2 regions of the Kitasatospora sp. NPDC001540 genome follow, and region 2 is predicted to be linked to the other one. Evidence: riboswitches for the same ligand, from Rfam matches in the RefSeq annotation. Region 2 holds a riboswitch; the other holds the start of a gene.
What was found. A riboswitch is a leader RNA that binds a small molecule or an ion and turns the genes downstream of it on or off. The one in region 2 is predicted to bind thiamine pyrophosphate.
Positions count from the first base shown of each region.

Region 1: linked by a shared signal. The riboswitch ahead of ACFY00_RS06900 (purine-cytosine permease family protein) and the one ahead of thiC (phosphomethylpyrimidine synthase ThiC) in region 2 are both predicted to bind thiamine pyrophosphate.

Region 1 is NZ_JBIAVO010000003.1:372,995-378,737, forward strand. It holds gene ACFY00_RS06885 (DUF5926 family protein) at 1-429, opposite strand, end outside; gene ACFY00_RS06890 (ATP-binding protein) at 506-1,000, opposite strand; gene ACFY00_RS06895 (glycerophosphodiester phosphodiesterase) at 1,248-1,994, opposite strand; gene ACFY00_RS06900 (purine-cytosine permease family protein) at 2,136-3,530, opposite strand; TPP riboswitch at 3,521-3,672, opposite strand; gene ACFY00_RS06905 (S1C family serine protease) at 3,976-5,715, shown strand.
Region 2 is NZ_JBIAVO010000003.1:124,000-129,742, forward strand. It holds gene ACFY00_RS05760 (hypothetical protein) at 1-189, shown strand, start outside; gene thiC (phosphomethylpyrimidine synthase ThiC) at 260-2,086, opposite strand; TPP riboswitch at 2,082-2,215, opposite strand; gene ACFY00_RS05770 (hypothetical protein) at 2,426-3,370, shown strand; gene ACFY00_RS05775 (hypothetical protein) at 3,459-3,659, shown strand; gene ACFY00_RS05780 (SPFH domain-containing protein) at 3,845-5,332, shown strand; gene ACFY00_RS05785 (3-oxoacyl-ACP synthase III family protein) at 5,483-5,743, shown strand, end outside.

The sequences.
Region 1 (5,743 bases), 250 kb from region 2:
GGCCAGCGCCAGCTCCAGCGCGTCCGCCAGGTCACGGCTCAGGTCGCCCGAGGAGGACTGCGTCTGCAGGCCCAGCAGGATCGACCCGTCCGCGCGGCGCAGGGCCGGCCAGGCCAGCGGCAGCACCGTCGCCAGCGTCACCGACGGGACCTCGCCGACGGCCTCCTCGGCCACCCCGGCGGCCAGCGTCAGCGGCACCGTGGCGGCCGGGACCAGCTCGCGCAGGGCCACCCAGTCGGCCTCGCCCGGCAGGCCCTCGAACGGGCGGTGCACCAACTCCTGCACCGCGTGCGCCGCCTGGCGGCCGTGGCACGCCTTGTAGCGGCGGCCCGAACCGCACGGGCACGCCTCGCGCGCCCCGACGACCGGGACCTCGCCCTCGACGGCGGTGGACTGGCTGGGCTGCTTCTTCGCGGCCTTCTTGGCCATGGTGCGGCTCTCCCGGGGACGTCGGACGTTGCTCCGGGCAGCCTACTTCGCCCGGGCCGCCCCGCCCGGGCCCCGCTCAGGCGCTGCGCCGCCGCCCGCCGCCCGCGACCTGCCCGAACGCCGGGAGCTCCGCCCACACCGTCACCTGACCGGGTGCGTGCCGCACGCCCCAGTCCCGGGCGAGCTTGCCGACGATGCTCAGGCCCCGGCCGCCGTGCGCCGTCACCGAGGGGCTGGCCGGGACCGGCCGGGTCGCCGCCCCGCCGTCCGTCACCTCCAGGGTCAGCAGGCCGTCCCCGCGCATCTGCCAACTCACCAGCACCGTACCGCCGTCGGCCTCCTCGTCGGCCGCGTCGTCGTCGTGCTCCAGCGGTCTCGCGTGGCGACAGGAATTGCTGAGGAGTTCGGAGAGGATCAACACCGCGTCGTCAATCACCGCTTCCGGTATCGACCGGTCGCCGAGATCGCTGCGCAGCCTGCGCCGCGCGGTCGAAACACTGGCCGGTCCGTGCGGAACCGCCATGGCCGATGAGGTCGACCCGGCCTGAACTGGCACAGCTCGCGCCACCATCAACGCCACCCCCGGACCTCCTTCAGCTTCTGCCGAGGGATGGATGCCCGCCGGTAATGCGTCGGAAACGGACGTTCGACGATCCGATGGCGGTATTAACGACATCCGCCCGGACTCCGGCCAAAAGGTGAGGGGTGCCTCACGTTCAGCGGCGGTGATCGCCGGGAAACACCGCCCGGAAATACCCCGTTCGGTATTTCTGTCACGCGATTGGGCCCCGGGTGCCGCCCGCCGCCGGGCGGCGCGGTCAGCGGCCGAGCTGGGCCAGCACCTCGGCCGGGCGGTTGGTGATCAGCGCCGCCACGCCGAGTTCCAGGCAGAGTTCGACGTCCTCCGGCCGGTCCACCGTCCACACGTGCACCGGGTGCCCGCCCCGGCGCAGCGCCGTCACCAGGCCCGGGTTCCGCCGCACCAGCTCGATGCCGGGACCGGCGACCGCCGCGCCGCCCGGCAGCGACCTGGTCCGGCCCAGCACCGGCAGCCGCCGCTCCCACAGGTACACCCGGGGCACCGCCGGGGCGGCCCGCCGGACGCGGTGCAGGGCCAGCTCGGAGAAGCTCATCACCCGCACCGCCGACTCCTCCGGCGCGGCCGGCAGCAGCCCGAACCGGCCCAGCACCCGCAGCAGTTCGGCCTCCACCCGGCCCGCGTACCGCACCGGGTGCTTGGTCTCGATCGCCAGCTCCACCCGCCGCCCGGCGTCCGCGACCAGCTCCAGCAGCCGCTCCAGGGTGAGCACCGAGCTGCGGCGCGGCTCCTGCGGGTGCTTCCACGAGCCGAAGTCCAGCGCGGAGAGTTGAGCCAGCGTCATCGTCGACACCGTGCCCCGCCCGTCAGAGGTCCGCGCCACCGTGCGGTCGTGCACGCACACCAACCGCCCGTCGGCGGTGACCCGGACGTCGCACTCCAGCCCGTCCGCGCCCTCCTCCAGCGCCCGCCGGTAGGCCTCCTCGGTGTGCTCCGGCAGCGCCGCCGAGGAGCCCCGGTGGGCGATCACCTTGACCGCCGAGCGCTCGACGCGGTCCGTCCGGGCGGCGGGCGAACCGGCCGCGCTGTGCTGGGTGTCCACGCCGACCACCGTACGCGGCGCCCGGTGGCCGCCGACCACCGGCGCGGCGACGGGCGGGTGAACAGCTCAGGGGCGCCCGACGGCCCCCGGGCGCTCCAGCGCCGTCACCGCGAGCGTGGCCAGCGCCGCCACCAGGAACGAGAACAGCGAGGCCGAGGTCCACGCCTGCGGGGTGAAGTGCACCGCCCGCTGGACGTCCCCCCAGAACCCGGTCCACCAGTCGCCGATGCCGGACGGGGCCAGCAACTGGTACACCGCGAAGCCCACCGCCCACGGCAGCAGCATCGACCAGCGCGCCGGGGCGTCCTGCGCCAGGTTCCAGCCGCGCCGGCCCGCGCCCAGGAAGTAGTCCGCCGCCAGCACCGCGAACAGCGGCACGAACACCGAGCCGATCAGGCCCAGGAACCCGTAGTACGAGTCGGTGAACTCCTTGATCTGCAGCGCCAGCACCGTCACCAGCACGCCGATCCCGCCGGTCAGCACCCGGCGGTCCACCCGCGGCAGCAGGTTGTGGATCGACATCGCGGTCGAGTACACGTTCGCGAACGACTGGTCGGTCTCCCGCAGCACCAGCACCAGCAGGAACGCCCAGCCCGCCGCGACGCCGGTGAACGACTCGAAGATCCGGTCCGCGTCCCCGCCCGACTGCAGCAGCGCCACCACGCCCAGCACGTAGCACCACACCTGGGCCACCGAGTAGCCGGAGAACGTCGCCCAGAACGCCTTCGACGAGCTGCGCGCGTGCCGGGTGTAGTCCGCGGCCAGCGGCACGAAGGACACCGACACCGCGATCACCGCGTCCGTCGCGCGCAGGAAGCCGTGCCAGTTGCCCGCGCCCGGGTCCGGGAAGCCCTGCCGGGCGAACTGCACCGTGAAGTACACCATCGCCGCGCCCACCGCGACCGCCACGTACTTGCGCAGCACCGCGATCGCGCCCAGCGGCCAGATCGTCAGCACCGTGGTCAGCGCGCCCGCCAGCACCACGAACAGCCAGCGCCAGCCCGCGGTGCCGGACACGGTCTGCGCGCCCCAGGCCACCACCGTCAGCTCGTACACGCCCCAGCCGACGCACTGCACGATGTTCAGCACCGTCGGCACGTACGACAGCCGGGTGCCGAACAGGCCGCGCAGCACCGCCATCGCCGGGGCGCCGGTCCGGGCGCCGACCAGGGCCGCCACCGCCAGCATCGCGGTGCCGATCACTGTGCCCGCGACGATCGCCGTCACGGCGGCGGCGAAGCCCAGCTCGTGGCCGGACTCGCCGAGCACCGTCGCGGCGCTGGTGAAGCCGATCAGACTCACCCCGAGGTTCGCCCACAGCGCGAACAGCGCCCGGAAGTCCAGGGTGCGCGGCGGGGCGGTGTCGAGGGTCAGCGGGGCCTCGGCACGCGCCTCGGCGGGCACCTCGGGGTCGGCCCCGGGGGTGCGCTCGGAAAACTGGGCAGACGGAACAGCCGTCATGGCCGATACTCCCTACGCCGGCATTACCCGGACAGGTTCCGGCGGTCAGCGCCCCCTCGGCCGTGGTGGCGTCACCGCCATGCCCTACGGTCGAACCGGCGCACTCTCAGCCTGGTTGGTCCAAGCTCCCGCGACGTTCTTCGGTTTACAGGAGCGACAGGCTAGCCTCCGACCGGGGGAACGCCAAGACCGGGGGTGCGACCGTCCGCATCGCGGGACCGCGGACGGGCACGTCGGCGAGCGTGCCGACGGGCCCGGCAGCGGGTGCGCCGGTGGGTGCGTCGGTGGGCATGTCAGGGCGGCCTAAGGCTTCTCATGATTTCTTCAGGGGGCCGCTTACGGTGTCCGAATCCGGCATAGGAAAAACTGTGCCCCGAGGTTGAGGACCGTGACCCCGGCGCCGCGGTTCGCGGCCGAAGGTTCTGTTCAGCGATGGAGGTCGTCCGTGAGCACCGAGCACGCGAGTGGTACCACCCCGCCGGAGAAGGCCACCGAGCCCACCGGCACCGAGGCGGTGGCCGCCGGGTCCGGTACGCCCGCCGCCCCCGCACCCGCCCCGGCCCCCGCGCCCGCACCCGCCCCGTCCTACCTGGACGCTCCGCCGCCGGTGCTGCCCGCGGCCGATCAGACCGTGCAGCTCGGCAAGGTGCCCGAGGCCCCGGCCGCCGCCGCGGCCCCCGCCGCCGCGGCCCCCGCCGCCGCGGCCCCCGCCGCCCCGGTGGACGCGCCGCCGCCGTTCCGGAACCCGTACGGCTCGGTCTCCGCACCCGCCAACCCGTACACCCGCCCGGACGAGCCGGCCAGCCCGTACGCCCGGCCGGACGAGGCCACCACCGCGGTCGCCCCGACGCTGCCCGCCCCGGTCCTCCAGGACGGCGGCCAGGCCGCGCCCGGCGACCCGAACGCCCCGCAGCAGCCGCAGCACCCGTTCGGCGCCGGCCACCCGGTCGGCGGCTGGGGCCACCCGACCGGCGGGGACGCCACCGGCGGCGCCGGCAGCGGCGGGCCCGGCGCGCCCTGGGGCACCGTCCCGCAGCCCGGCGCGGGCGGCCCCGGCAAGCGCAAGCGCGGCTCGCTGATCGCCCTGGTCGCGGCCGTCGCCCTGGTAGCGGGCCTGGCGGGCGGCGCGATCGGCGCCTCCGTCACCGACAACGGCAGGGGCAACGGCGGCAGCAGCGCCAGCCACAACAGCACCACCGTCACGGTCGGCAACACCCACCAGAACCTCGACCGGGCCCCCGAGTCCGTCGCCGGGATCGCCGCGAAGGCGCTGCCGTCCACCGTCACCATCAAGGCCGAGGGCTCCAGCGAGTCCGGCACCGGCACCGGTTTCGTCTTCGACACCGAGGGCCACATCCTGACCAACAACCACGTGGTCGCCCCCGCCGCCGACGGCGGCAAGCTCACCGTCAAGTTCTCCGACGGCTCCTCCTACAGCGCCTCGGTCGTCGGCCGCGCCCAGGGCTACGACGTCGCCGTCGTCCGCCTGGACAACCCGCCCACCGACAAGCTCACCCCGCTGCCGCTCGGCGACTCCGACAAGGTCGCCATCGGCGACGCCACCATCGCCATCGGCGCCCCCTACGGCCTGGAGGGCACCGTCACCACCGGCATCATCTCGGCCAAGGACCGCCCGGTGGCCTCCGGCGACGAGACCGGCGCGCAGGCCTCCTACATGAACGCCCTGCAGACCGACGCCTCGATCAACCCGGGCAACTCCGGCGGCCCGCTGCTCGACGCCTCCGGCTCGGTGATCGGCATCAACTCCGCGATCCAGTCCAACACCAGCGGCACCGGCCGGGCCGGCTCCATCGGCCTCGGTTTCGCCATCCCGATCAACCAGGCCAAGTGGGTCGCGCAGACCCTGATCAAGGACGGCACCCCCGTCTACGCGATCCTCGGCGTCCTGCGCAACGACAAGTACAACGGCGACGGCGCCCAGATCTCCACCACCCCCGTCCAGGGCACCCCCGCCGTCACCCCCGGCGGCCCCGCCGACCAGGCCGGCCTCAAGCCCGGCGACGTCATCACCAAGCTCGGCGGCATCGCCATCGACAGCGGCCCCACCCTGGTCAGCGAGATCTGGACCCACAAGCCCGGCGAGAAGGTCGAGGTCGAGTACAAGCGCGACGGCAAGGACGCCAAGACCACCGTCACCCTCGGCGAGCGCAAGGGCGACAACTGACCCCGCCCGAAACGGTGTGCACCTGGGC
Region 2 (5,743 bases):
GAGGTCGGCGAGCCGCCCCACAACGAGACCGTGGGCGAGGGCATGTTCGACACCAGGGACGAGGCCCAGGAGGCCGCGTTGAAGGCCGTCGCTGACAGCCGGTCCTTGTTGGTCGCGCTCTTGCCAGCCGATCTCGTGGCGACCGCCGACGAGTGGCCGGAACCGATCGTGAGCGCCTGGGACGCCTGACGCACGTCGAAGCGCTGCCCTGGGAAGCCCCCTCTTCCTCCCAGGGCAGCGCGGTATCGGAGACGGCGGATCAGTCGGCGAGCGGGAGGTAGACCCGGTTGCCCTGAGCCGCGAACTCCTCTGACTTGGCCTGCATGCCAGCCACGGCCTCAGCGTCGTACTCGGTGTTCACGGCCTTGTCGCCGTACAGCTCTGTGATGCTTTTACTGATCTTCATCGAGCAGAACTTCGGCCCGCACATGGAGCAGAAGTGCGCGGTCTTGGCGGGTTCGGCGGGGAGGGTCTCGTCGTGGAAGGCGCGGGCGGTCTCCGGGTCGAGGGCCAGGTTGAACTGGTCCTCCCAGCGGAACTCGAAGCGGGCGTCGGAGAGGGCGTCGTCCCAGGCCTGGGCGCCGGGGTGGCCCTTGGCGAGGTCGGCTGCGTGGGCGGCGATCTTGTAGGTGATGACGCCGGTCTTGACGTCGTCGCGGTCGGGCAGGCCCAGGTGCTCCTTGGGGGTGACGTAGCAGAGCATCGCGGTGCCCCACCAGGCGATCATCGCGGCGCCGATCCCGGAGGTGATGTGGTCGTAGCCGGGCGCGACGTCGGTGGTCAGCGGGCCGAGGGTGTAGAACGGGGCCTCGTCGCAGATCTCCTTCTGCAGGTCCATGTTCTCGCGGATCTTGTGCATCGGGACGTGCCCGGGGCCCTCGATCATCACCTGGACGTCCTTGGCGCGGGCGATCCGGCCGAGTTCGCCGAGGGTGGTGAGTTCGGCGAACTGGGCCTCGTCGTTGGCGTCGGCGATCGAGCCGGGGCGCAGGCCGTCGCCGAGCGAGAAGGTGACGTCGTAGGCGCGCAGCAGGTCGCAGAGCTCCTCGAAGTGGGTGTAGAGGAAGTTCTCCTGGTGGTGCGCCAGGCACCAGGCGGCCATGATGGAGCCGCCGCGCGAGACGATGCCGGTCTTGCGGCGGGCGGTCAGCGGGACGTACCGCAGCAGGACGCCCGCGTGCACGGTCATGTAGTCGACGCCCTGCTCGCACTGCTCGACGACGGTGTCCCGGTAGACCTCCCAGCTGAGTTCCTCGGCCCGGCCGTCGACCTTCTCCAGCGCCTGGTAGAGCGGGACGGTGCCGATCGGGACGGGGGAGTTGCGCAGGATCCACTCGCGGGTGGTGTGGATGTTGCGGCCGGTGGAGAGGTCCATGACGGTGTCGGCGCCCCAGCGGGTGGCCCAGGTCATCTTCTCGACCTCCTCCTCGATGGAGGAGGTGACCGCGGAGTTGCCGATGTTGGCGTTGATCTTCACCAGGAAGTCGGTGCCGATGATCGCGGGTTCGACCTCGGGGTGGTTCACGTTGACCGGGATGACGGCCCGCCCGCGGGCCACCTGCTCGCGCACGAACTCCGGCTCCAGGCCCTCCCGCAGGGCCACGAACTCCATCTCGGGGGTGATCAACCCTCGCTTGGCGTACGCGAGTTGGGTGACGGCGACACCGTCGCGGGCGCGCAGTGGGCGGCGCGGGCGACCGGGGAAGACGGCGTCCAGGTTGCGCAGGTCGCCGCCGCGCGGGGCGGTGTGCCGGATGCCGTCGTCCTCGGGCCGGGCCGCGCGGCCCTCGTACTCCTCGACGTCGCCGCGCTGGCGGATCCAGGGGTCGCGCAGCGCGGCCAGGCCCCGGCGGACGTCGGTGGGCTGCGACGGGTCGGTGTACGGCCCCGAGGTGTCGTACAGCGGGACGGTGCGCCCGTCGGTGAGGTGGACCTCGCGGTAGGGCACCCGCAGGTCGGGGCGGCTGCCCTGGCGGTACGCCTTGCGCCAGGCCGGGGTCGGGTACCCGGTGGCGGACGGCTGGTGGGCGGACGGCCGGTCGGCCGACGGCTGGTGGGCAGACGTGTGCTCGGTGAATGCGGTCATGCGACCTTCAACTCCCTACGCCGGCATTACCCGGTCAGGTTCCTGCGGTCGGCGCAGCAGGTGGTACGCGGGCCCGCGTACCGTCAGCGCCCTCTCAGCCCGGTGCTCCGAGCTCCCGTTCCGCGCAGGGGCGTGCGCCGCCTGCGTTCGCCGACCACGGTAGGGCACCGGACGGGCACCGGTCCAGGGCGCCGAAACCGGTACGGACGCGCACGGTGTTGAGTAGGCTGCCGCGCGGAACACGCGTTCGACCTCGACCGACCGGCCGGGCGGCACCTTGACGCGACGTCAACTTCAGCCCCCGGGACCGGACTCCACTCACCAGGGGGTTCCCGCACCGTGCGCAGCTACCGAGTCCTGGCCGCTTCGGCCGTCCTCACCGCAGGTTTCCTGGCACCCCTCGCCCTGGGCACGGGCGCCGCCACCGCGGTCGCTCCGGCGGCCGTCCCCGCGCCCTGCGCCAACGGCGTGATCAGCGGCGGGCTCACCGTCAGCTGGCCCGAGTACCAGGACGGGGCGGGTCTGCCGGTCGTCATCGGCACGCCGGGCGCGGAGAGCGCGCTGGAGTTCACCAACCGGGACTCCCGGGACGTGCCGGGCGTCCTGGTGAACTTCCGGGTGGAGTCGCTGGAGTTCAACGTCGAGGTGCCGCTCGGCGTCGAGTACGAGCTTCCGGGCACCGGCACGTGGAAGGCCGTGCCCGCGTGGAAGGACGACGGCAACGGCGTGATGAGCTTCGCCGTCCCGGACGCGTTCACGGTGCCCGGCAGGAGCACCGTCAAGCTCGGCCTGCGGATCTCCGCCCCGGGCAACGCCGTGGCGGACATCGGCGAGTACCACTTCTGGTGGGGCGCCGGCCCCCAGCAGGTCCTGGACAACGACAACGACACCTGGGTCGACCGGCCGAGCCCCTGGAAGAGCGGCGACCCGCAGCACCCGGAGGGGACGTGCACCCAGTTCGGCGTCGGCGGCCTCGGCCACGTCGCGGTGTACTCGACCGCGCCCTCCCCGACCCCGACCCCGGTCGAGCCCTCCCCGACGCCCACCCCGACCGTCACCGTGACGGCCACCGCGACGACCACCGCCACCCCGACCGTCACCGCGACGGCGACGGCCACCGCGACGGCCACCCGCACCACCGTGCAGGCCGCCCCGGTGCCGGAGCTGGCCGAGACCGGGGGCGGCGGCAGCGCGCTGCCGCTGGCGCTGGGCGGCGGTGCGGTGATCGCGGTCGGCGCCGGGATCCTGTTCGCGCTGCGCCGCCGGAGCGGTGACCACAGCTGACGTCCGGCACCGGCGGCCCGCCCGGGGGGAGCGTTCCCGGGCGGGCCTCCGCTGTTCACACCGGCGCCCCGAGGGGGAGAATCCCGATGTGATCGGACTGGTGGGGCGGGTGACGGGACGGATCGGCGCGGGCCTGGTCGGCGAGGTGATGGTGCACGTCCCCGAACGGCTGGGCACCGAGGCGTTCCTGGCGTACCGGGCCGTGCCGGGCGAGCCGCTGCAGCCCGGCACCATGGTGGTCGTGGTCGATTACCAGCCACCGCGCACCGTGTACGTCGAACCCTTCTGACCCCTTCCCACCAACCGCGGGCAAACCCCCTGCAACAGTTTCGGGACAGTGCGGGTCACCACCGCCGCACCCCCTTCCCCCGCGATCACGACAGGCGCAGAATGCGGCTGCCACCGGGTTCCGCGCCCACAACTGCACCACCCAGCGCAGCCACGGACCGGTGTGCCACGAAGGGGGAGATCGCGATGCTGATCGGCATCGTCGGAGCAGTCGCCGCAGGATTCGTCCTGCTCGTCCTGCTGTTCAAATTGATGTGGCGCGTCGCCGAGCCCAACGAGGCCCTGGTCATCTCGGGTTCCAAGCACGGCGAGGGCCTCGGCTTCCGCGTGGTCACCGGACGGGGCACCTTCGTGGTGCCCGGCGTCCAGGTAGTCCGGCGGCTGTCGCTGGACCTCAACGAGGCCGCGCTGGACGTCGAGTGCGTGACCTCGCAGGGCATTCCGGTGCACGTCAAGGGGGTCGTCATCTTCAAGGTCGGCGACGACCCGGCGTCGATCGCCAACGCCGCCCGCCGCTTCCTGGACCAGCAGAAGATGATGGGCCAGCGGGTGCACAACGTGTTCGCGGGCCACCTGCGCTCGATCGTCGGCGGGCTGACCGTCGAGGACATGATCCGCGACCGGGAGCGGCTCACCGGTGAGACCCGCTCCGCCTCGGGCATCGAGATGGAGAAGCTCGGCCTGATCATCGACTCGCTGCAGATCCAGGAGATCCTGGACCCGACCGGCTACATCACCAACCTGGCCGCGCCGCACGCCGCCGCCGTCCAGCGCGACGCCCGGATCGCGGCCGCCGAGGCCGACCGCCGGGCCACCGAGGCCGAGCAGGAGGCGTTCGCCCGCAAGGCCGAGGCGACGCGCAACTCCGGTATCCAGCAGGCCGGTTACCAGGCCGAGATGGACACCGCCGCGGCCCGCGCGCTGCAGGCCGGACCGCTGGCCCAGGCCGCCGCCCGGCAGGAGGTCGTGGTCCAGGAGACCAAGGTCGCCGAGCTGGAGGCGCACCGCAAGGAGCAGCAGCTCCAGGCCGACGTCCGCAAGCCCGCCGACGCCCGGGCGTACGAGACCCGCACCAAGGCCGAGGCCGACCGCGACGCCCGGATCTCCGCCGCCGAGGCGCTCTCCCGGGAGACCGAGCTGAAGACCGCCGCCGAGGCCAACCGGGTCAAGGTCGCCGCGGCCGCCGAGGCCGAGGCCACCCGGGCCCGCGGCCTGGCCGCCGCCGAGGCCACCCGCGCCACCGGTGAGGCCCAGGCCGCCGCCGAGGCCGCGAAGGGCCTGGCCGAGGCCGAGGCGGCCCGCGCCAAGGGCCTCGCCGAGGCGGAGGCCACCCGCGCCCAGGGCCTGGCCGAGGCGGAGGGCATCAAGGCCCGCGCCGCGGCCCTGGCCGAGAACCAGGAGGCGGTCGTCGCACAGCAGTTGGCCGAGAACTGGCCCGCCATCGTCCGGGCCGGCGCGGACGCCTTCGGCAACGTCGAGCACATGGTGCTGCTGAACGGCGCCGAGGGCATGTCCGAGATGTTCGCCAAGGCGCTCACCATGGGCGGCACCGGCCTCGGCCTGGCCCGCCAACTGCTCAACTCGATGAACGCCCCGGCCCCGGCCGAGACCCCGGCCCCGGCCCCGGCCCCGGCCACCCAGGTCATCCCGGTCCAGGCCGACACCGGCCACTGACGCCCCGCCGCACCACGGCCCGTACGGCAGCACCACCGCCGTACGGGCCGCGCCGTCCCCGCGGTCCCGTACGCCGTCTCCGCATCCCCGGCCCCGGCTGAGTACCCGTACTCACGCCCCGCCCGCCGCCGCCGGACGACCATCGGGGACATGGACCTGCTGCCCCGCGTCGGAATCACCGCCGTCGGCTCCCACCTCCCGCAACGGACCGTCACCTCACGGCAGTTGCAGGACGAGGTGGCCTCCGGTGCCCGTCTCCCGCTGCCCGACGGCATGTTCGAGAAGGCCACCGGCATCCGCACCCGCCGCTTCGCCGGACCGGACGAGCACCCCTCCACCCTCGCCCTCGGCGCCGCCCGCACGGCCCTCGCCCGCCGCGGACTGGACCCCGCCGACCTCGACCTGCTGCTG